4 regions of the Massilia paldalensis genome follow, and region 1 is predicted to be linked to each of the others. Evidence: predicted binding sites of a transcription regulator. Region 1 holds the regulator's gene; each other region holds the start of a gene.
What was found. The regulator sigma-54, encoded in region 1, starts transcription at its own class of promoters, with help from an activator protein. The targets are predictions, from matches to a motif close to TGGCANGNAANCTGCTTT.
Positions count from the first base shown of each region.

Region 1 (5,937 bases):
GACGCTGCGCCCGCTCACGGGCAAGGACGCGCCCGTGATCGCCTTCCTCGAGGCGCAGCCGCAGGCGACGGAACTGCTGTCCGACATCCGCGCATTCATCGCCAAGTGGCTGCCCTCGTTCAAGAAGGACAACCGCAGCTACCTGACGGTGGCGGTCGGCTGCACGGGCGGCCAGCACCGCTCCGTGTACATGGCCGAACGCCTCGGTGCCTATTTCTCCGACACGGAACGTGTCGTGGTGCGGCACCGCGAGCAGCCTTAACGGAGGGGTCAGAGCCCGGTGTTGCTTTCAAGGGGCTCTGACCCCGGTGTTCCGCCACAGCATCCGGTAGGGTGGGCATCACATGCCCACCATCGCCACCATCAAAAGAACTCGTCCAGCAAGCGGTAGAAACCGCACTTCGCCCCATCCATCTCCACCCCGTACGCGCGCAGGAACGGCGCCACCCACTCCTCCCCCCACTCTTCCGCGATATCGCGCGTGGCCAGCGCCAGATCCTGCCAGCGGTCCGCCACGCCCAGGCGCCCGCAATCGATCCAGCTGCTGCGTACGCCCGCGGCATGGACGACCAGGTTCGGCAGGCAGGCGTCGCCATGCGCCACGACGAGGTCTTCGCTTGCCGGCGCCTGCGCCTGCAGGCGCGCGAACAATGCGGACGGCGCCAGGCCGCGGTGCGCGTCGTCGAGGTCGTCCTCATCCACCAGGCCCGCTTCCATGCGGGCACGCGCGCGTTCGATGCGCTGGGCGGCACGGTGGTCGAACGGGCACGTTGCCGGATCGAGCGCATGCAGGGCCCGCAATGCCGCGGCCAGCAGGCGCACGCCGTCCGCGGGCTTGACGCCGGACGCCAGCAGGTCGCGGCCCGGCACGGCTTCCAGCAGCAGCCAGTCGCGGCCCCCTTCCTGCACGATGTCGACGACGGGCGCGCACGGGATGCCGGCGCCGGCGAGCCAGCGCAGCCGCGCCGCCTCGTCGTGCAGCTCGGCCAGCGGCCCCGCTGGCTCGGTCTTGACGAACAGCGTGGGGCGGCCGCCGGCGTCGAGGCGGAACACGTCCGCATCCGAGCAGCCGGCGTCCTCGTCCACGCTGCGATACCCATCCAGGCGGGTCTGCCAGACGGCAGGAAAACGCGGCGGCATGGGGGCTCCGTGGTGCAGGGTCAGAGATGGCGCAGCGGATGCACGTAGTCCGGCCACACGGGGTCGAAGAAGCGCGCGACCATCGCTGGCGTCACCTCGTCCAATGTGGGCGGATTCCAATGCGGGTCGTTGTCCTTGTCGATCACGAGCGCGCGCACTCCTTCCAGCACTTCGCCGTGCTCGAAGTTGCGGCGTACCAGCGCGCGTTCCATGCGCAGGCAATCGGCCACGTCCAGCGACGCGGCGCGCTCCAGCATCTCGCGCGTCACGCACATCATCAGGGGAGAACGCTGGCGCATCATCGACAAGGCCTTCTGCGCGAACGGATCGGCATCGCCCGCCAGCGCGGCCATCACGCCGGCCACCGAGTCCGCGCCAAAATGCGCATCGATGCGTTCGCGCTGCGCCTGCAGTTCGCTGGCGCCCGCCCCATCCGCGAACGGCGCGGCGAAGGCGCGGATCGCGTCGGCCAGCGCCGCGCCCGGCGTGGCCTCGACGAGCGCGAGCAGTTCGCCCATGCGCTCGCCCGGCACGAACAGGTCGGCCAGGCCCAGGTAGAGGCCATCGGCGGCGCCGACGGTGGCGCCGGTCAGGCCCAGGTAGTGGCCCAGGCGGCCCGGCGCGTGCGACAGGAAGTGGCTGCCGCCCACGTCCGGGAACAGGCCGATGTTCACCTCGGGCATGGCCATCTTCGTCCGTTCCGTCACGATGCGCAGGCCGCAGCCGGGACCGCCCTGGGCGATACCCATGCCGCCGCCCATCACGACGCCGTCCATCAGCGCGACGTAGGGCTTCGGATAGAAGTGGATCAGGTGGTTGAGCGCGTATTCCTCGGTGAAGAAATCCTCGAGCAGCGCGCTGCCGCCCATCGGCGTCGCGCGGCCGACCTCGTGGAAGAACCGGATGTCGCCGCCGGCGCACAGCGCCTTCTCGCTGCTGCTGCGGATGACGACGGCGTGGACGGAGGCATCGTCGCGCCAGGCCTGCAGGGCCTGCGCCAGCGCGCGCACCATGTCGAGCGACAGCGAGTTCAGGGCTTTGGGGCGGTCCAGCGTGATGATGCCGGTGCCATTGGCGACGCGGGTCAGTACGTATTCGGTCATGTGTCTCGTTATTCGACTAATCAGACCCTTATTCTAGCGGCAGGGTGGACGGCTTGCCGCCCGCCCTGCGCGCCACGCCATGCGCGCGCCCGTCAAAGCAAAAAGGGCGCCGATGCGCCCTTTGTTCACGTTGCCGTTATGGAATCAAGCCGTGGCCGGCTCGGCGTCGTCGCCCGCGTCGGGCAGGCGTTTCGGTGACGTGTGCGTGAAGTCCTGCATCATCTGCTTGTACTTCAAGACCTGGCGGTCGAGCCGGTCCATCAACATGTCGATCGCGGCATACAAGTCGTGCGCGGCACTGGCGACATGGAGGATCTTGCCGGCGACGCGCAAGTTGATCTCCGCCTTCTGGCGTTTGGCCTTCTCGGTGAGGTTGTCGATGCAGAGGATGACGTGGGTATCGATCACTTGATCGAAATGGCGGGTAATGCGTTCGAGCTTGTTCTGTACGTACTCTCGGATGGCCGGGGTAACATCGAGGTGATGTCCGCTGATGGTGAGATTCATACACACTCCTTTGAAGAGGCGCTGCCACAACCACGCGCGCATCCGCGCTTCATGCGCAGGTGGCAACGTTTTGACACGAACTGGCCGCAAGGACTCGTCCAACGACGACAAGTACTTGCTACAAGGATTTGCGGAGGCTGACGGGCGGGATCTTCAAGGCTTCTCGGTACTTGGCGACGGTGCGCCGCGCGATGACCATTCCCTGCTCCCCCAACATGTCCGCGATCTTGCTGTCGGATAAAGGGTTCTTGGGGTCTTCTGCTCCTGTGAGTTGCACGATGAGAGCCCGGATTGCCGTCGAGGATGCTTCTCCTCCCGCCTCGGTGGCAACATGGCTCCCGAAGAAATACTTCAACTCGAACATGCCGTGCGGGGTCAGCATGTATTTCTGAGTTGTGACTCGAGAAATTGTGCTCTCGTGTAGACCTAGTGTATCAGCTATCTCGCGCAAAACAAGGGGCCGCATGGCAACGGCGCCATGGGAGAAAAAATTGCGCTGGCGCTCGACGATGGCCTGGGCCACGCGCAGGATCGTGTCGAAGCGCTGGCGCATGTTCTTGATGAGCCACTTCGCTTCCTGCAGCTGCGCATTCAGTTGCGTCTCGGACTTGCCGCCCTTGAGGGCCTGCGCATACAGGCTGTTCACGCGCAGGCGCGGCATGACCTCGGGATTCAATTGCACGCTCCAGCCATCCTTGGCGCGGCGCACGATCACGTCCGGCACGACGAAGTCGGAGACGTCCGATGCGAACGCGGCGCCCGGATGCGGGTTGCACTGGCGGATCACGCTCTGCGCCTCGCGCAGGTCTTCGTCGTCGCAGTCGAGCGCCTTCTTGAGCTTGTTGAATTCGCGCTGGGCGAACCAGGTCAGGTATTTTTCGACGATGGTCAGCGCCATGCGGCGCGTCACCAGGGGCACGTTCGGCATGCGCCGGATCTGCAGCGCCAGGCACTCGGCCGCGCTGCGCGCGCCCACGCCGGCAGGCTCCAGGCTCTGCACGAGGGAGAGCGCCGTGCGCAGCTCGTCGAAATCGATCTCCAGCTCTTCCGGCAGGCGCGCGTGGATGTCGTCCAGCGATTCTTCCAGGTAGCCGTTGTCGTCCAGCGCATCGACCACCAGCTCGACCAGCGCGCAGTCGCGCGGCGCGCAGCACGACAGGCGCACCTGCTCCATCAGGTGCTCGCGCAGCGTGACGGGACTGGCTTCCAGCTGCGGGCGGCCATCCTCGTCGTCGGCGCCGCTGCCGCTGTTGCCGCTGCGGCCCTCGCCCCAGTCGGCATCGCCGTCGCCGCCGTGCGCATCGTCGCTGCCGCCGCCCTCGCCTTCACCTTCGCTGCCGGCGGCCTTGTTTTCCTCGCCGCTGCCCTGCTGCGCGGGGGCCTCGGCCGGCGCCGGCGCGCTGTTGATGGCGCCGTCGGCCAGCAGGCGCACGGAACGGTCGAGCGGATCGTCGAGCCGTTCCAGCAGCGGGTTGTCGCTCAGGACCTGCTCGATCTCCTGGTGCAGCTCCAGCGTGGACAACTGCAGCAGGCGGATCGATTGCTGCAGCTGCGGCGTGAGCGCAAGGTGCTGTGAAGTCTTGAGTTGCAGCGTCTGTTTCATACCTACATTCGGAAGTGTTCACCCAGATAGACGCGGCGTACGGATTCGTTGGCGATGATGTCGTCGGGGCGGCCGGATGCGAGCACTGCGCCCTGGTTGATGATGTAGGCGCGGTCGCAGATGCCGAGCGTCTCGCGCACGTTGTGGTCGGTGATCAGCACGCCGATCCCGCGCTCCTTCAGGAAGCGCACGATGCGCTGGATCTCGATCACGGCGATCGGGTCGACGCCGGCGAACGGCTCGTCCAGCAGCACGAAGCGCGGGTTGGTCGCCAGCGCGCGCGCGATCTCCACGCGGCGGCGCTCGCCGCCGGACAGCGACAGCGCCGGGCTCTCGCGCAGCTTCTCGATCTGCAGCTCGCTCAGCAGCTCGTCGAGGCGCTCGGCGATGCGCTGCTTGCTCAGCGCCTTGCCGTTCTCGCGCTGCAGTTCCAGCACGGCGCGGATGTTTTCCTCGACCGTCAGCTTGCGGAACACCGACGCTTCCTGCGGCAGGTACGACAGGCCCAGCAGCGCGCGGCGGTGGATCGGCAGGCTCGAGACGTCGTCGCCGTTGATGTCGATGGTGCCGGCATCGGACGGCACCAGGCCCACGATCATGTAGAACGAGGTCGTCTTGCCCGCGCCGTTGGGCCCCAGCAGGCCGACCACTTCGCCGCAGGCGACCTGCAGCGACACGTCGCGCACGACGAGGCGCTTGCCGTAGCTCTTCTGCAGGCCCTTGACGACGAGGGTGCTGCCGCCGGCGCCGGTACTGCTATTGCCGGCGACGGCCGCGTTTTCCGTGCTCGTCTCCATCACTTCTTCTCCGTGGCCGGGACATTCGCCGCGGGCGCTGCGGCCGGCGTGGCGGCGGCGGGCGCCGCGGCTGCCTGGTTACGGCGCGGCGCCAGCGTGATGCTGCCGCGGCCCTTGCCCTGCACGTCGGCGCCGCTCGGATCGTTGCGGCCCACCAGCACTTCCCTGCGGCTGTCGTACGAGATGAACGGGCTATCCATTTCCTGCGTGACCTTCTTGCCTTCGAGCTGGCGGATCTCGGCCTTGGAGAACAGCTTGATCAGGTCGGCGCGCTCGTCGTATTCGATGCGCTGGGCCTGGCCCTCGGCCCACAGGTCGGGGCCGCCGTCGCGCTTCTGGCGGAAGGTGGCCACCTTGCCCGCCGCGGCGGTCAGGATGAAGGTGCGGTAGCCGTCCGGCGCTTCCTTGACCTCGGCGCGGTCCGACTTCAGCACCATGGTGCCGCGCGTGATGACGACGTCGCCGGTGGCGACATAGTTCTGCGTGACCTGGTCGACGTGGGCGTCCTTGTAGTCGATCGTGATCGGCTTGAGCGCGTCCGCCTTCTCGGCCGAGGCGGCCAGCGGCACCAGCAGGCAGATGGCGGCGGCGAGTAGTTTGTTCATGGTTGTCCTCAGGTGAATGGGCTTCAGCGCGGCTGGCGCGGCGGATAGACGGTGCGTCCCCGGCCGAGCTGGGCCTGCTGGGTCGCGTTGTTGACCGTGGCGCCGATCGAATCGATCGTCGCGCCGCCGAGCGTCATCTTGACCGGCTTGTCGGTCTTCGCGATCTCTTCGTCCGGCAGGAA
Region 1 covers NZ_JBJCIU010000003.1:833,189-839,125, reverse strand. The annotation lists gene rapZ (RNase adapter RapZ) at 1-262, shown strand, start outside; gene ACI1V7_RS18470 (APH(3')-II family aminoglycoside O-phosphotransferase) at 364-1,140, opposite strand; gene ACI1V7_RS18465 (enoyl-CoA hydratase/isomerase family protein) at 1,161-2,243, opposite strand; gene hpf (ribosome hibernation-promoting factor, HPF/YfiA family) at 2,388-2,750, opposite strand; gene ACI1V7_RS18455 (RNA polymerase factor sigma-54) at 2,869-4,353, opposite strand; gene lptB (LPS export ABC transporter ATP-binding protein) at 4,356-5,150, opposite strand; gene lptA (lipopolysaccharide transport periplasmic protein LptA) at 5,150-5,755, opposite strand; gene lptC (LPS export ABC transporter periplasmic protein LptC) at 5,779-5,937, opposite strand, start outside.

Region 2 (5,937 bases), on a different contig from region 1:
GAACCGCGCCTGCCAGCCGTGCTCGAGCGCGTGCTGTGCCATGGCGGCAAGGTCAGCTTTTCCTTCTATCTTCTGCACATGGCCTTGCTGCACCTGCTGGCCAAGTACGTGGGCCGCGTTTCCCCCGTCGGCAACGGCTGGGTGGATGCGGCGATCATGGGAATCGTCGCGTACGGTCTGACCTGGCTGCTGGCGACCTTGAGCTATCGCACCATCGAAGAGCCGTTTCTGCAAATGCGGAGGAAGTACGGGACCGACAGGCCGGTCCACACGACGGCGCGTGACACGGTGCACTAGCCTTGCCTTGCACCAGCACGGATGACGTCACCGCACCACGGCATCGGTACGAATGGGTAAACAAAAAGCACCGCGGGGCGACGGCCCTTGCGGTGCTTTTTGCTTTTTGTTTGTGCCGTACGAGAGGTGGCTCAGTGCGCCGCCGCACCCTCGGCTTCGGTTCCGCTGGCCTCGGTCCCCTTGGCCTGGTCACCGGCGCAATGCGGACACGATTTGCCGACCACGTACTCCGGCGCCAGCTGCTGGCGCGGCGTCACCACGGCGCGGCAGGCGAAGCACTGCACGGTCTCGGTCGGCTCCAGTTTCGGGTTCAGCGCGGTACGGTAGTCGAACACGAAGCAGTCGCCCGTATAGTGGTCGCCGCCGACTTCCTCGAAGTACTTCAGGATGCCGCCGTCGAGCTGGTAGACGCGGTCGTAGCCGATGTTCTGCATGTGGATGGCCGCCTTTTCGCAGCGGATACCGCCGGTGCAGAAGGTCACCACGGTCTTGCCCTGCAATTCGTCCTTGTGCGCGGCGACGACGTCCGGGAATTCGCTGAACTTGTCGATGCGGTAGTCGAGCGTGTTGTTGAAGGTGCCGACGTCGACTTCGAACGCGTTGCGGGTTTCCATCATGACGACGGGGACGCCATCGTCGTCGTGGCCCTGGTCGAGCCAGCGCTTCAGGGTCTTGGGGGCCACCGACGGGGCGCGGCCCAGCTCCGGCTTGATCAACGGCATGCGCATCGTGATGATTTCCTTCTTGATGCGGACCAGCATGCGGCGGTGCGACTGCTCGGTCGACAGGCTTTCCTTCCACTCCAGGTCGGCCAGGCGCGGGTCGCTGCGTACCCAGGCCAGGTACTGGTCGATCTGCTCGCGCGGACCGGAGACGAACATATTGATGCCTTCCGGCGTCAGCAGCACGGTGCCCTTGAGATCGAGCTCGTTGCACAGCGCCTGGTATTGCGGGCGCATCTCTTCGAGGTTGTCGAGGGTGATGAATTTGTAGGCGGCAATGTTGACGTGCGTGGTCATGGTGATCGGTTCGGAAGGCGGAAAGACAGCCGGCTATTATAAGGCAGGGAGGTGCCATCGTGAGCTGTGGCGCCCGCCGTACCGCATTACATGATGCCTTGTCGAAAAAATTTACAGTATGCAACGGGGATTTTCAATAAAACAACTTAAGTAGTTGAAATATAAGTTTATTATCGTATTGGCACATATTTTGCTGAAAGTTGGTCACAACATCTAAACTAGGGATTGATAATGATCAAACTTTCTGCACTTTTCGCCACGATCCTGTTCGCTGCAGCCGGTAGCGCCAATGCCGGCATCCTGCTTGCCAGCGGGGCGCCGTCCTATACGTTGTCGACGAATTCCAACACCGCCGTGACGCTCCCGCTGGGCTCGAAGCAATCGGGCGGCCTGCTCGTCGACTTCACCTTCTCGGTCTCCAAGGAACTGCAGAACAACGATTTCATGGCCGTTTATTTCGGTAACAGCGACGGCCCGAACATCGGCCTGAAAGCCAACTGCGGGGGCGATACCGCCGGCTGCACCAACGACATCTTCCTGCGCATGAAAGGTACCAACGGCAAGGACAGCCGCTACGTGGCCGGTACCGACATCAAGATCGGCACCGACTACCACCTGTTCGGCTACCTGTACAAGACGGGCGACAGCACGAACTACAATGCCTTCGACCTGTGGGTGAACCCGACCGATGCCGAAATGGTGTCGCTGAACGGCGCCGATCTGCACATCACCGGCGATACCGGCATCGCCTCGTTCGCCAGCGCGGGCATCCGTACCGCCAACCTGGAAGACAACAAGCAGGTCGTCACCGTCACTGGCCTGGCCGTATCGGAAGTGCCGGAGCCGGCGACGCTGTCGCTGTTCGGCCTGGCTGCTGCCGGCATGGGCTTCCTGCGCCGCCGCAAGCAGGCCTGATCGTACTTGCCGTCCCTGCCTGCGCAGGGACGACGAAGGTTGCGCAGGGACGACGAAGGCGCTGCAGGGACGACGAAGGCGCCGCCGGGGCGGCGCTTCGGCCGCAAGTCAAGTCTTTACTGTTGGCGAAACCGCCACGCTGTTCATTCCAAAAAGCAAACCGGCAAACCCGTCTCCGCGCCGGTCGCGGTAAAATGGCCGGATGACTTCCCCGACGTTTACCCACCTCCGCATCCACACCGAATACTCGATCGTCGACGGCCTGGTCCGCATCGACGACCTGGTCAAGGCCGCCGTCAAGGACGAGCAGCCGGCCGTGGCGGTCACCGACCTGGCCAATGCGTTCGCCCTGGTCCGCTTTTATAAAGCGGCGCGCGGGAAGGGGGTCAAGCCGATCGTCGGGGTCGATGCCTGGATCACCAACGACGACAACCGCGACAAGCCGTTCCGCCTGCTCATCCTGTGCAAGAACCGCACCGGCTACCTGCAGCTGTGCGAGCTGCTGTCGAAGGCATGGCTGACGAACCAGTACAAGGGCCGGGCCGAGATCCGCGTCGAGTGGCTGGAGGCGCTGGCGACCTCGGTGTCCACGCTCGAGCCGGAGGTGCCGCAGGCGAACGGACTTATCGTGCTGTCCGGCGCCCAGTTCGGCGACATCGGCCAGGCCATCGACAACGGCGACATCGCCAAGGCCGAGGCCTGCGCGCGCCGCTGGGCGCAGATCTTCCCGGGCCATTTCTATGTCGAGATCCAGCGCGCCGGCCAGCCGAACCAGGAGCAGCAGGTGCGCCATTCGGTAGCGCTGGCGGGCCGCCTGGGGCTGCCGGTAGTCGCCACGCACCCGGTCCAGTTCATCAGCCGCGACGAATTCATCGCCCACGAGGCGCGCGTGTGTATCGCGGAAGGCGAGATGCTGGCCAACGCCAAGCGCGTGCGCCGCTTCAACGAGGGCATGTGCTTCAAGTCGCAGGCCGAGATGGCCGAGCTGTTCAAGGACTTGCCGGGCGCGCTGGCGAATTCCGTGGAAATCGCCAAGCGCTGCAACGTCACGCTCACGCTGGGCAAGCCGCAGCTGCCGAACTTCCCGACCCCGGGCATGACCATCGACGAGTTCCTCGTCGCCGAAACGAAGAAGGGCCTGGAAGAGCGCCTCGTCCAGCTATATCCGGACCCGGAGCAGCGCGAGAAGGAGCGGCCGCGCTACGAGGCGCGCCTGCAGTTCGAGAACGAGACCATCATCAAGATGAAGTTCCCGGGCTACTTCTTGATCGTGGCGGAGTTCATCCAGTGGGGCAAGAACAACGGCGTGCCGATCGGCCCGGGCCGCGGCTCCGGCGCGGGCTCGCTGGTCGCGTACGCGCTCAAGATCACGGACCTGGATCCGCTGAAGTACAACCTGCTGTTCGAGCGCTTCCTGAACCCGGAACGCGTCTCGATGCCCGACTTCGACATCGACTTCTGCCAGGAAAAGCGCGAACTCGTCATCCAGCACGTGAAGGACCTGTACGGCCGCGACGCGGTCTCGCAGATCGCCACCTTCGGTACGATGGCGGCCAAGGGCGCCATCCGCGACGTGGGCCGCGTGCTCGACTTCGGCTATACCTTCTGCGACGGCGTGTCGAAGCTGATCCCGTTCAAGCCGGGCAAGCCGGTGTCGATCGCGGAGGCGATCGAGGAGGAGCCGCTGCTCAAGGAGCGCCTGGAAAACGAGGAAGAGGTCAAGCAGCTGCTCGACCTGGCGCAGCAGGTCGAAGGCATCACCCGCAACATCGGCATGCACGCCGGCGGCGTGCTGATCGCCCCCGGCAAGCTGACCGACTTCTGCCCGCTGTACACGCAGGGCGGCGATGCCGGCGTGGTCTCGCAGTACGACAAGGACGACGTGGAGGCGGCCGGCCTGGTGAAGTTCGACTTCCTGGGCCTGACCACGCTGACCATCCTGGACCGCGCCGTCAACTACATCCGCGCGCTCGATCCGCAGGATGCGGAATTCGACCTGGCCAAGGTGGCGCTGACCGACCGGCCGTCGTACAAGCTGCTCACCGAGGCGAAGACCGTCGCCGTGTTCCAGCTCGAATCGCGCGGCATGCAGGGCATGCTGAAGGATGCGCGGCCGGACCGCTTCGAGGACATCATCGCGCTGGTGGCGCTGTACCGTCCGGGCCCGATGGACCTGATCCCGGACTTCTGCAAGCGCAAGCACGGCGAGAAGTTCGACTACCCGGACCCGCGCACCGAGTCGATCCTGTCCGAGACCTACGGCATCATGGTCTACCAGGAGCAGGTGATGCAGATGGCGCAGATCGTTGGCGGCTACTCGCTGGGTGGCGCGGACATGCTGCGCCGCGCGATGGGCAAGAAGAAGGCCGAGGAAATGGCCGAGCACCGCGAGATCTTCCGCGCCGGCGCCGCCAAGGACGGCCTGTCGACCGAGAAGGCCGACGAGATCTTCGACTTGATGGAGAAGTTCGCGGGCTACGGCTTCAACAAGTCGCACGCGGCCGCCTACGCGCTGCTGTCGTACCACACGGCCTACCTGAAGGTCCACCACACGGCCGCGTTCATGGCAGCCAACATGTCGCTGGCCATGGAAGACACGGAGAAGATCAAGATCCTTGTCGAGGATTCGATCGACGTCTGCAAGCTGACGATCCTGCCGCCGGACGTGAACGAATCGCAGTTCCGCTTCACGCCGGAAGGCCAGCCGCGTTCCGTCACCGGCAAGCAGGTGTCGAACATCCGCTACGGCCTGGGCGGCGTGAAGGGCGCGGGGCAGGGCGCGATCGAGGCGATCATCGCGGCGCGCGAAAGCGGCGGCAAGTTCAAGGACCTGTTCGACTTCTGCAAGCGCGTCGACCGCAAGCAGATCAACCGCCGCACCGTCGAATCGCTGATCCGCGCCGGCGCCATGGATTGCTTCGGTGTGGACCGCGCGGTGCTGCTGGCCTCCGTCTCGTTCGCCATCGAAGTGGCCGACCAGGCCGCAGCATCCGCCAACCAGGTCAGCCTGTTCGGCGGCGACGACAGCGACCTGGTGGCCCCGCCGGAGTACGTGAAGGCCACGCCGTGGACGGACCGCCAGAAGCTGTCCGAGGAAAAGACCGCGCTGGGCTACTACCTGTCCGGCCACATGTTCGACTCCTACGCCAAGGAGGTGCGGCGCTTCGCCAAGACCAAGCTCTCGGACCTGGAGCCGTCGCGCGACCCGCGCATGCTGTGCGGCGTCATCACCGGCGTGCGCACCCAGCTGACGCAACGCGGCAAGATCCTGATCGTCCAGCTCGACGACAAGTCGGGCGTGGTCGAGGTCACGATCTACAACGAGCTGATGGAGCAGAACAAGAACATCTTCCGCGAGGACGAGTTCCTGCTGGTGGTGGGCAAGGTGTCGGAAGACCGCTTCAACGGCGGCCTGCGCATCACGGCCGAAAAGGCCTTCGACATCGCCGCGGCCCGCATCCAGTACGGCCACAAGCTGGAGATGGACCTGGCCTGCACGGCCTCACCTAGCAAGCTGGCGGAGATCCTGCAACCGTACCGCCAGACCGACGGCCTCCCGGTGAGCCTGCGCGTGACGCCGCAGGGCATTCCGTGCACGCTGCAGCTGGGCGACGACTGGCGGGTGGCGCCGTCGGATGAACTCAAGCATGCGCTGGAGTTGCAGCTGGGGGCGAAAGAGGTGGCGGTCGAGTACTAGGACGCGGCG
Region 2 covers NZ_JBJCIU010000004.1:195,045-200,981, reverse strand. The annotation lists gene ACI1V7_RS20260 (acyltransferase family protein) at 1-297, shown strand, start outside; gene ACI1V7_RS20255 (sulfurtransferase) at 429-1,316, opposite strand; gene ACI1V7_RS20250 (PEP-CTERM sorting domain-containing protein) at 1,548-2,231, shown strand; gene dnaE (DNA polymerase III subunit alpha) at 2,434-5,928, shown strand.
Region 2: the regulator sigma-54 is predicted to act here: its motif matches at 1,496-1,513, upstream of ACI1V7_RS20250 (PEP-CTERM sorting domain-containing protein).

Region 3 (5,937 bases), 150 kb from region 1:
TTGGCGATCGTGGCGACGAAGATGCCGAGCACGATGGGCAGCGGGCGGCGGAAGCGCGCGGCGAGCAGGAAGGCGAGCAGCTGGGTCTTGTCGCCGATTTCGGCGAGGGCGACGATGCCGGTGGAGATGAGGAAGGCGTCCATCGGGGGCGGGGCGGAAAGAGCAAGGCGCGGATCATAGCAGAAGGCGGCGCGGCGGGGGGAAGGGGGCGATGACGCGCGGTGACGTCTGCCGGATGAAATGCTATCCTGCTGGCGCCCGCGGCTTGCCGTGCCGCCCTGACATCGGGCGCCGTATTGACTGAATCGATGGATGCGGCGCCGCCATACCGAGGAACCCAAGAGTGCTCTCCATGAACCGCATCGCAGCAGCCGTCCTGTTCGCTATCTCCAGCATTGCCCTGGCCCAGACCGCCCCCGCCGCCGCTTCCGCCACCGCTTCCGCTGCATCCACCGCTTCTGCCACCGCCACCGCCGCCGATCCCGCCGTGCAGGCCTGGCTCGCCGGCGACGTCCAGCGCACGATGAAACTGTTCGACGTGCCCGGCATCGCGATCGCCATCGTCAAGGACGGCAAGGTCGTGGCGACCCAGGGCTTCGGCGTGCGCAAGCTGGGCGCGCCGGACAAGGTCGACGGCAAGACGCTGTTCGAGGTGGCATCGAACTCGAAGGCCTTCACCGCCGCCGCGCTGGCGATGCTGGTCGACGAAGGCAAGCTGGCCTGGGACGATCCGGTCACCAAGCACCTGCCCGACTTCCAGATGTACGACGCCTACGTGACCCACGAGATGACGGTGCGCGATTTGCTGACCCACCGCAGCGGCCTGGGCCTGGGCGCCGGCGACCTGCTGTGGTGGCCGACGACGCAATTCTCGACGGACGAGATCATCCACAAGCTGCGTTTCATTGCGCCGGCGACGAGCTTCCGCAGCAGCTACGCCTACGACAACCTGCTGTACATCGTGGCCGGCAAGATCATCGCCGCCAAGTCGGGCAAGACCTGGGGCGAGACGATCCGCGAGCGCATCCTGGCGCCCGTGGGCATGAACACGACGACGACCAGCCTGGCGGAAAATGCCGGCAATCCGGACGTGGCCAACGCGCACAGCAAGATCGACGGCAAGATCGCCGCCGTGAAGGCGATGCCGGTGCCGAACGCCGTCGGCGCCGTCGGCATCAATACGAATGCGGAGGACATCGCGCGCTGGATGAACGTGCTGCTCGCGCAGGGCAGCCTGGGCACGGGACCGGACGGCAAGGAACGGCGCCTGTTCAGCGCCAGGCAGGCGCGCGAGATGTGGACCGCGCAAACGCCGATGCGCATCAGCGAGCCGAATCCGAAGCTGGCCGCCACGCGTCCGAACTTCTCCGCCTACGGCCTCGGTTTCCAGCTGCGCGACTACCAGGGCCGGCTGCTGGCCATGCACAGCGGCGCGCTGCAGGGCTTCTATTCGAAGGTGGTGCTGGTGCCGGAAGCGAAGCTGGGCATCGCCATCCTGACCAATGCGGAAAGCGGCGGCTCGCTGAACGCGCTGCAATGGCAGCTGCTGGAACGCATGCTGGAGCCGCAGGCGAAGACCGACTGGATCGGCGCCGTGAAAGCCGTCGAGGACGAGACGCACGCCAAGGAACAGGCGCGCCTGGCCAAGGCCAGCGCGTCCCGGGCCGCGAAGTCGCAACCCTCGCTGCCGCGCGCGAGCTACGACGGCGAGTACCAGGATCCGTGGTACGGCAGCGCCACCATCAAGCACGTGGGGAACAAGCAGGTGCTGACGTTCTCGCGCACGCCGGATTTGACGGGGGAACTGGAGCACTTCCAGCACGACACCTTCATCGTGCGCTGGAAGGAACGCAACTTCAACGCGGACGCCTACGTGACCTTCGCGCTGAACCCGGACGGCAGCATCGAGCGCATGAAGATGCAGCCGATCTCCACCGAGACGGACTTCAGCTACGACTTCCAGGACCTGAACTTCACGCCCGTGAAGCCGCCCAAGTCCTGAAGGTAGGGTGGGCACCACGTGCCCACCGTACGGCGCCGGTGCGGCGGTTCACAGCGACGGCACCGGATTGAAACCCGACACGGCGCGGTACTTGCCGCTGGCGTAGCGCAGCACCTGGCGCTGGTCGACGGCCAGCGGCGCCGAGAGCGGCGATTCGCCCCGCTGGATCGCGCCGTGGTAATGGATGACGAGGTCGCCCGGCTGCTCGTGCGCCGCATCCACTGCCCAGCTGCCGTCGATCGCATAGCAGTCGTGCGCATCGGCGTCGGCCCCGCCCTTCACCTGGGCCGCGATCGGCTGCGCCCGGCCGGACAGCTGCAGCCGGCGCGGGCAGTCCGCCGCGCCGGCCGTGTTGGTGCCGGACAGCGCCAGCTCCACCGCCGGCTCGCGGCGCATCCCGCCCTTGTCCGGTTCGTACAGCGCCAGCCAGGTGCCGCAGTAACCGTCCCAGCAACTGCCGTATTCGACGCCAAGGCCCTGGCGCTGGCCGCCCAGCGCCACGGCGTGCAGCGTGGCGTTGCCGCCGAAGCCGCGCCAGGCGAAGATGCCCTGGCTCAGGCTCGCATGCCAGGTGCTTCCCTGTTTCTCGAACTGGTAGGCGGCCAGCGCCATCGGCGTGGCCTGGGCGGCGCTGGCGCGGCCGTCGCCGCCCGCCGGCACCAGGCCGGCGATCAGCACCAGGTGTCCCGCATCGATGCGCAGCACCAGCTTCGGCTCGACCACCACGCGCACCTGGCCGGTATGCCATCCCTCGTGTTCGGCCGTGCCGAACGGGATCTGCACCGTCTGCACGCGACCCGGCCCGGCTGCGCTCCAGCCGGGGAAGGCGAGGGGGGCCAGCTGGGCGGGCGCGGGCAGATCGGACGATGCATGCGTGGAGGAAGCCGTGGCTGAAGGCATGGCCGCGTGGACGGCCGCGCCGTTCAGCAGCACGGCCGCTGCCACTAAGTGACGAAGGATCTTCATGGGACCTGACGTGGATCGGCGAAATGTGAACTGATTGTGTCGCGAATATACACGTCGCTTCCCCAAAAAAATGCGCGGATTGTCACTGCCTTGCACTGAAAAGTCGCCGAAACCCCGTCGTGCACTGTCCTGGCGCTCCGGGAACCCTCGAAACGGGCAGCGCGAAGGTCATTACGTGCTTGGCATAAAGATTGCCTATTCAAAACGACAACTTGCTGCTACTGTTTAACAGTTTTCATTGGCGCACCGCAGTAAAAGAACGTGTGGCCCCTCCGCCGGGCCCTGTCCAAGACGTAGTGTGATTTCAGGAGACTTATGGAACGCCGTACCTTCCTCAATATCAGCGGCCTGGCCTTCGGGTCGATGCTGGTCCCCGTGTTCGGCCGCGCGATCGCCGCCGAAGAACTGCTCAACCCGATGGCCGTGACCGCCAAGAAGGCGCTCGCCGACGTGGCGATGAATGCCGCCACCAAGGCCGGCGCCAGCTATTGCGACGTGCGCATCGGACGCTACCTGAACCAGTACATCACCACGCGCGACCTGAACGTCGAGAGCGTGACGAATACCGAGTCGGCCGGCGTGGGCGTGCGCGTGATCGCCGGCGGCGCCTACGGCTTCGCCGCCACCAGCGACATGACCCCGGACGGCATCGCGGGCGCCGCGCGCCAGGCGGTGGCGATCGCCAAGGCGAATGCCAAGCTGCAGAGCGAGCCGGTGCAGCTGGCGCCGGTGAAGAGCGTGGGGGAGGTGTCGTGGGCGACGCCGGTCAAGAAGGACTGGAGGACGGTGCCCATCAAGGAGAAGGCCGAGCTGCTGATCGCCGCCAACAAGGCCGGCATGGACGGCGGCGCCAACTTCATGCAGTCGATGCTGTTCCAGGTGAACCAGCAGAAGTACTTCGCGTCCACCGACGGTTCCTACATCGACCAGGACATCCAGCGCCTGTGGGCGCCGCTGTCGGCCACCGCCGTCGACAAGGCGAGCGGCAAGTTCCGCTCGCGCGGCGGCCTGTCGAATCCCGTCGGCATGGGCTACGAATACCTGGAACCGAAGCCGGAACACAAGATCAAGGCCGCCGGCGGCGTCGCCACGCTGTACACGGGCTCCTACGACATCGTCGAGGATGCGCGCGCGGCCGGCCGCGACGCCAAGCGCAAGCTGACGGCGAAGTCCGTCGCGCCGGGCAAGTACGACCTGATGCTCTCGCCCGAGCACCTGTGGCTGACGATCCACGAATCCGTGGGACACCCGACGGAACTGGACCGCGTGCTGGGCTACGAGGCCAACTACGCCGGCACCAGCTTCGCCACGCTCGACAAGTGGCAGAGCAAGAACTTCAAGTACGGCTCGCCGCTGGTGAACATCGTCGCCGACAAGACCACCCCGGGCTCGCTGGGCGCCGTCGGCTACGACGACGAAGGCGTCAAGTGCAAGCGCTGGGACATCATCAAGGACGGTATCCTGGTCAGCTACCAGGCCACCCGCGACCAGGCCCACATCATCGGCAAGACCGAGTCGGACGGCTGCTCGTACGCGGACAGCTGGAGCAACGTGCAGTTCCAGCGCATGCCCAACGTGTCGCTGCAGGCGGGCGCGAAGAAGCTGACGCCGGACGAGATGGTCAAGGACATCAAGAAGGGCATCTACATCGTCGGCGACGGCTCGTTCTCGATCGACCAGCAGCGCTACAACTTCCAGTTCGGCGGCCAGCTGTTCTACGAGATCAAGGACGGCAAGATCGGCCAGATGCTGGAAGACGTGGCCTACCAGTCCAATACCCAGGACTTCTGGAATGCCTGCACGGCGCTGTGCGACGAGCGCGACTGGCGCATGGGCGGCTCCTTCTTCGACGGCAAGGGCCAGCCTCCGCAGGTCAGCATCGTCTCGCACGGTTCGTCGACCGCGCGCTTCAACGGCATCAACGTCATCAACACCGCCCGCAAGATCGGCTAAGGCACGGAAAGACAGAACATGACCATCCTGACCAAGGAACAAACCAAGCGCATTTGCGACCGCGTCCTGTCGTATTCGAAGGCCGACGAATGCATCGTCGGCGTCAGCGGCAGCCGCAACGGCAACATCCGCTTCGCCCGCAACGCCGTCTCCACCGCCGGCCTGGCGGAAGACACCACCGTGTCCGTGCAGGTCGCCTTCGGCAACCGCCAGGGCACCGCCAGCATCAACGAATTCGACGACAAGTCGTTGGAAAAAGTCGTGCGCCGCGCGGAAGACCTGGCGCGCCTGGCGCCGGAAAACCCGGAATTCATGCCGACCGTCGGCAAGCAGGACTACAAGCCGTCCGCCACCTTCAACGCCAAGACGGCGGCCATCGACCCGGAATACCGCGCCCAGGCCGCCGCCTACGCGATCGAGGCCTGCCGCAAGAACAAGCTGGTGGCCGCCGGCTTCTTCACCGACGGCACCTCGTTCTCCAGCGTGGCCAACTCGAAGGGCGTGTGGGGCCACCAGGACCAGACCATGCTGGACTTCACCTGCACCGTGCGCACCGAGGACGGCCGCGGCTCCGGCTGGGTCAAGCGCTCGGCCACCGACGCCGCACGATTCGATCCGCGTGAAGCGGCCGACGTGGCCATCGAGAAGGCGCTGCGCTCGGTCGAGGCCAAGGCGCTGGAGCCGGGCCGCTACACCGTGATCCTGGAGCCGGCCGCCACGTCCGAGCTGCTCGGCTTCATGCTGTTCGGCTTCAACGCGCGCCAGACCGACGAAGGCCGCAGCTTCCTGTCGAAGAAGGGCGGCGCCTCGCGCCTGGGCGACAAGCTGTTCGACGAGAAGGTCAATATCTGGGCCGACCCGTGGAACACGGACGTGCCGGTGCTGCCCTGGGACCAGGAAAGCCTGCTGGCCCGCCAGCGCATGGACCTGATCAAGAACGGCAAAGTGAATGCGCTGCAGTACTCGCAGTTCTGGGCCAAGAAGAAGGGCGTGCAGCCGACGGCCATGCCGGGCAA
Region 3 covers NZ_JBJCIU010000003.1:684,742-690,678, forward strand. The annotation lists gene ACI1V7_RS17760 (TMEM165/GDT1 family protein) at 1-143, opposite strand, end outside; gene ACI1V7_RS17765 (serine hydrolase) at 353-2,002, shown strand; gene ACI1V7_RS17770 (hypothetical protein) at 2,051-2,968, opposite strand; gene ACI1V7_RS17775 (TldD/PmbA family protein) at 3,284-4,921, shown strand; gene ACI1V7_RS17780 (TldD/PmbA family protein) at 4,940-5,937, shown strand, end outside.
Region 3: the regulator sigma-54 is predicted to act here: its motif matches at 3,149-3,166, upstream of ACI1V7_RS17775 (TldD/PmbA family protein).

Region 4 (5,937 bases), on a different contig from region 1:
CGCAGGCGAGGCGAGGAAAGCCTGTTTCGCATACGGGTGGATGCGGCCGTCGAAGTTGCGGTTGCCGGACAGGACGGCCGTCGCATACAGGTCGCGCGCCACGATCTCCTGCTGGATCGCGGGGTCGAGCGCGCCCGACATGCCGTTGCAGGTGGTGCAGGCAAAGGCGACGATGCCGAAGCCCAGCTTGTCGAGTTCCTGCTGCAGGCCCGCCTCTTCCATGTACAGCGCCACGGCCTTGGAGCCGGGCGCCAGCGAGGACTTCACCCAGGGCTTGCGCAGCAGGCCCTTCTCGTTCGCCTTCTTGGCCAGCAGGCCGGCCGCGACCATATTGCGCGGATTGTTCGTATTGGTGCAGCTGGTGATGGCGGCGATGATGACGGCGCCGTCCGGCATGCGGCCCGGCTCGTTCTCGACGACGCCGGCGATGCCCTGCGCGGCCAGCTCGGACGTCGGCACGCGCCGGTGCGGATTCGAGGGGCCGGCGATGTTGCGCACCACGCTCGACAGGTCGAAGCGCAGCACGCGCTCGTACTCGGCGTGGTGCAGCGTGTCGGCCCACAGGCCCGCTTCCTTCGCGTACAGCTCCACCAGGCGCACCAGCTCGTCGTCGCGGCCCGTGAGCTTCAGGTACTTGATGGTCTGCTCGTCGATGGCGAACATGGCGGCGGTGGCGCCGTATTCCGGGGCCATGTTCGAGATCGTCGCGCGGTCGCCCAGCGTCAGGCTGGCGGCGCCCGCGCCGTAAAACTCCAGGTAGCTCGACACGACCTTGGACTTGCGCAGGAATTCCGTCAGCGCCAGCACGATGTCGGTGGCCGTGATGCCCGGCTGCGGCTTGCCCGTCAGCTCCACGCCGACGATGTCCGGCAGGCGCATCCAGGAAGCGCGGCCCAGCATCACGCTTTCCGCTTCCAGGCCGCCCACGCCGATGGCGATCACGCCCAGCGCGTCGACCATCGGCGTGTGCGAGTCGGTGCCCACCAGCGTGTCCGGGAAGGCGACGCCGTCCTGCACCTGCACGACGGGGCTCATGCGCTCCAGGTTGATCTGGTGCAGGATACCGTTCCCCGGCGGGATCACGTCGACGTTCTGGAACGCCTTCTTCGTCCAGTCGATGAAGTGGAAGCGGTCCTCGTTGCGGCGGTCCTCGATGGCGCGGTTCTTCGCGAACGCGTCCGGGTCGAAGCCGCCGCATTCGACGGCCAGCGAATGGTCGACCACGAGCTGGGTCGGCACGACGGGATTGACGAGGCGTGGGTCGCCGCCCTGGGCGGCGATGGCGTCGCGCAGGCCGGCCAGGTCGACGAGGGCAGTCTGGCCCAGGATGTCGTGGCACACGACGCGCGCGGGGAACCAGGGGAAGTCGAGGTCGCGCTTGCGCTCGACGAGCTGCCTGAGCGACGGCACCAGGGCCTGCGGCTCGCAGCGGCGCACGAGGTTCTCGGCCAGCACGCGCGAGGTATAGGGAAGCTTGTCCCAGGCGCCCGCCTCGATGTCCTCGACGGCGCTGCGCGCGTCGAAGTAGGCGAGATCGGTGCCCGGGAGAGGTTTGCGGTAGGCGATGTTCATGGTTGCTTGCTCCCCGTCGTCCCCGCCTGCGCGGGGGCGACGGTGTTTTAATATTCCGTGTGATTACTTCCGTTCCGCCAGCGGCACGAACGCGAGGTCTTCCGGCCCCACGTAGTTCGCGCTCGGGCGGATGATCTTGTTGTCGATGCGCTGCTCGATCACGTGCGCGGCCCAGCCGGAGGTACGCGAGATCACGAACAGCGGCGTGAACATGGCCGTCGGCACGCCCATCATGTGGTAGGAGACGGCCGAGAACCAGTCCAGGTTCGGGAACATCTTCTTCACTTCCCACATCACGGATTCCAGCCGCTCGGCGATGTCGAACATCTTCATCGAGCCACCCTGCTGGGACAGCGTGCGCGCCACTTCCTTGATCACCTTGTTGCGCGGGTCCGAGATCGTGTACACGGGGTGGCCGAAGCCGATCACGACTTCCTTGTTGGCCACGCGGTTGCGGATGTCGGCTTCCGCCTCGTCCGCGTTCTCGTAGCGCTTCTGGATGTCCAGCGCCACCTCGTTGGCGCCGCCGTGCTTCGGCCCGCGCAGCGCGCCGATCGCGCCCGTGATGGCCGAGTGCATGTCGGAGCCGGTGCCGGCGATCACGCGCGCCGTGAACGTCGAGGCATTGAACTCGTGCTCGGCGTACAGGATCAGCGAGGTGTGCATCGCCTTGACCCACTCCTGCTGCGGCGCGTGGCCGTGCAGCAGGTGCAGGAAATGGCCGCCGATCGAATCGTCGTCCGTCTCGACCTCGATGCGCTTGCCGTTGTGGCTGAAGTGGTACCAGTACAGCAGCATCGAGCCGAACGAGGCCATCAGGCGGTCGGCGATGTCGCGCGCGCCGGCCACGTTGTGGTCGTCCTTTTCCGGCAGCACGCAGCCGAGGGCGGAGACGCCCGTGCGCATCACGTCCATCGGGTGCGCGCCGGCCGGCAGCGCTTCCAGCGCGGCCTTGACGGCCTGCGGCAGTCCCCGCAGCGACTTCAGCTTGGCCTTGTAGCCGCGCAGCTCGCCGCTATTGGGCAGCTTGCCGTGCACGAGCAGGTAGGCGATCTCCTCGAATTCGCAGGCGTCGGCGATGTCCAGGATGTCGTAGCCCCGGTAGTGCAGATCGTTGCCGGAACGGCCCACCGAGCACAGGGCGGTATTGCCGGCGGCGACGCCGGACAGGGCCACCGATTTCTTCGGCTTGAAGGTTGCTTCGGTCATCGTTCGTCTCCTTTATTTGGCTTTGTTCTGGGCGAACAGCGCGTCGAGCTTCTGTTCGTAGCGGTGGTAGTCGATGCGATCGTACAGTTCGGCGCGCGTCTGCATGGTGTCGACGACGCCCTGCTGGGTGCCGTCGCGGCGGATCGCCCCGTACACGTGCTCCGCCGCCTTGTTCATGGCGCGGAAGGCGGACAGCGGGTACAGCACGATGTCGACGTCGGCGCCCTTCAGCTCCTCGACCGTGAACAGCGGCGTCGCGCCGAATTCCGTGATGTTGGCCAGGATCGGCACCTTGACGGCTTCCTTGAAGCGCTTGTACATGTCCAAGCTCGTGATCGCCTCCGGGAAGATCATGTCGGCGCCCGCCTCCACGCAGGCGACGGCGCGCTCGACGGCCTTGTCCAGGCCCTCGACCGCGAGCGCGTCGGTGCGCGCCATGATCACAAAGTCCTCGTCCGTGCGCGCATCGGCCGCGGCCTTGATGCGGTCGACCATCTCGTCCTGGCTGACGATCTCCTTGCCCGGACGGTGGCCGCAGCGCTTGGCGCCGACCTGGTCCTCGATGTGGCAGGCGCCGGCGCCGGCCTTGATCAGCGAACGCACGGTGCGCGCGACGTTGAAGGCGGAGGCGCCGAAGCCCGTGTCGACGTCGACCAGCAGCGGCAGGTCGCACACGTCGGTGATGCGGCGCACGTCGATCAGCACGTCTTCCAGGCCCGAGATGCCCAGGTCGGGCAGCCCCAGCGAACCGGCGGCGACGCCGCCGCCGGACAGGTAGATGGCACGGTAGCCGGCGCGCTGGGCGAGCAGCGCATGGTTGGCGTTGATGGCGCCGGGGACTTGCAGCGGATGTTCTTCCTGGACGGCGCGGCGGAAGGCGGCGCCAGCGGAGCGGATGGTCATGGTGTCCTTTCGTGGAACGCGGTTATGCACGGTACTTGACCATGACATCGCAAGTAGCGTGCCAACGCATGGGAACCAGGGATTTGGTGGATTTTCAAGCACTTGCGTGCCGAACGGGATGCGCTGGAACAGCGACGGCGTTTCAAATGCGTTTCAACGTGAAACACCAGGGATGATTGCAACCCCAAAAGCGTCGTCCCCGCGAAGGCGGGGACCCAATTTATGCAGGCATTGACGCTGCGCTCGCAAATTGGATCCCCGCCTGCGCGGGGACGACGTGGTGATGGTGCGATTTAGTGGGCCGATGCCGCCGACGCGCCGATGCCCGTTTCCGAACGCACTTCCTGCGCCTCGAAGCCGGCCTTGTCGATGGCCGCGCGCGGGCTCTTGTCGGTGACCGAGAACAGCCACACGCCCACGAAGCCGACGATCATCGAGAACAGCGCCGGCGAGGTGTACGGGAAGATCGCGGCGTCGTTGTGGAACACGTCGACCCACACGGACTTCGACAGCACGGTCAGGCCGACGGCGGTGGCCAGGCCCAGGAAGCCGCCGACGGTGGCGCCGCGGGTCGTGCACTTGCTCCACAGGACCGACATGAACAGCACCGGGAAGTTGGCCGACGCGGCGATGGCGAAGGCCAGCGACACCATGAAGGCGACGTTCTGCTTCTCGAACACGATACCGAGCAGCACGGCGATCACGCCCAGCACCATGGTGGTCATCTTCGACACGCGCAACTCGCTGCCCGGGGCCGGCTGGCCCTTCTTGATGACGGTGGCGTACAGGTCGTGCGACACGGCCGAGGCGCCCGACAGCGTCAGGCCGGCCACGACGGCCAGGATGGTCGCGAAGGCCACGGCCGAGATGAAGCCGAGGAAGATGTCGCCGCCCACGGCCTTGGCCAGGTGCACGGCCGCCATGTTGTCGCCGCCCAGCAGCTTGCCGGCCGCGTCCTTGAAGCCGGCATTGGTGCCGACCAGCACGATGGCGCCGAAGCCGATGATGAACACGAGCACGTAGAAGTAGCCGATCCAGGTAGTGGCCCACAGGACCGACTTGCGCGCTTCCTTGGCGCTCGGGACGGTGAAGAAGCGCATCAGGATGTGCGGCAGGCCAGCCGTGCCGAACATCAGCGCCATGCCGAACGAGATGCCGGATATCGGATCCTTGATGAAGCCCCCCGGACCCATGATGGCATCACCCTTGGCATGCACTTCGACGGCCTTGGCGAACAGCGCTTCCGGGCTGAAGTTGTACAGGGCCAGCACGGAGAAGGCCATGAAGGTGGTACCGGCCAGCAGCATGACGGCCTTGATGATCTGCACCCAGGTGGTGGCGGTCATGCCGCCGAACAGCACGTAGACCATCATCAGCACGCCCACCAGCACGACGGCGATCCAGTAGTCCAGGCCGAACAGCAGCTTGATCAGCTGGCCGGCGCCGACCATCTGGGCGATCAGGTAGAACAGCACGGTGACGAGGGTGCCGGAAGCGGCGAACATGCGCACCGGCTTCTGGGCGAAGCGGTAGGCGGCGACGTCGGCGAAGGTGAAGCGGCCCAGGTTGCGCAGGCGCTCGGCCATCAGGAACGTGAGCACGGGCCAGCCGACCAGGAAGCCGATCGCGTAGATCAGGCCGTCGAAGCCGTTGGCGAACACGGCCGCCGAGATGCCGAGGAAGGACGCGGCCGACATGAAGTCGCCGGCGATGGCCAGGCCGTTCTGGAAGCCGGAGATGCCGCCGCCGGCCGTGTAGAAGTCGGAAGCGGAACGGGTCTTGGCCGCGGCCCACTTGGTGATGAACAGGGTCAGCACCACGAACACGGCGAACATGATGATCGCGGTCCAGTTGGTGGCCTGCTTGGCGGACTGGCCGAGGTCCGGCGCGGCCAGGGCGAGGTTGCTGGCCGCGAGCAGCGCCAGCGGGGCGGCGTGTCGGAGGCGGGCCATCATGCGCGCACCTTGACCGGCTGGGCTGCCTGCGCCGGGACGGCGGCGACGTTGTTCTGGATCGCCTCGGTCAGCGCGTCGAATTCCCGATTGGCGCGGCGCACGTAGATGGCGGTGACGGCCACGGTGAACAGGATCACGAACAGGCCCAGGGGCACGCCCCAGGACATGACGCCGGAACCGATCTTGGAAGCCATGAACGGCTTGTCGAAGGCATTCAGGCAGGTGAAGCCGTAATACACGATCATCACGGCCCAGGTGAGCATCCAGCCGTAGCGGGAACGCGTCTCCTTGAGTTGTT
Region 4 covers NZ_JBJCIU010000002.1:692,222-698,158, reverse strand. The annotation lists gene acnD (Fe/S-dependent 2-methylisocitrate dehydratase AcnD) at 1-1,572, opposite strand, end outside; gene prpC (bifunctional 2-methylcitrate synthase/citrate synthase) at 1,636-2,781, opposite strand; gene prpB (methylisocitrate lyase) at 2,794-3,684, opposite strand; gene ACI1V7_RS12810 (cation acetate symporter) at 3,978-5,639, opposite strand; gene ACI1V7_RS12805 (DUF485 domain-containing protein) at 5,636-5,937, opposite strand, start outside.
Region 4: the regulator sigma-54 is predicted to act here: its motif matches at 3,731-3,748, upstream of prpB (methylisocitrate lyase).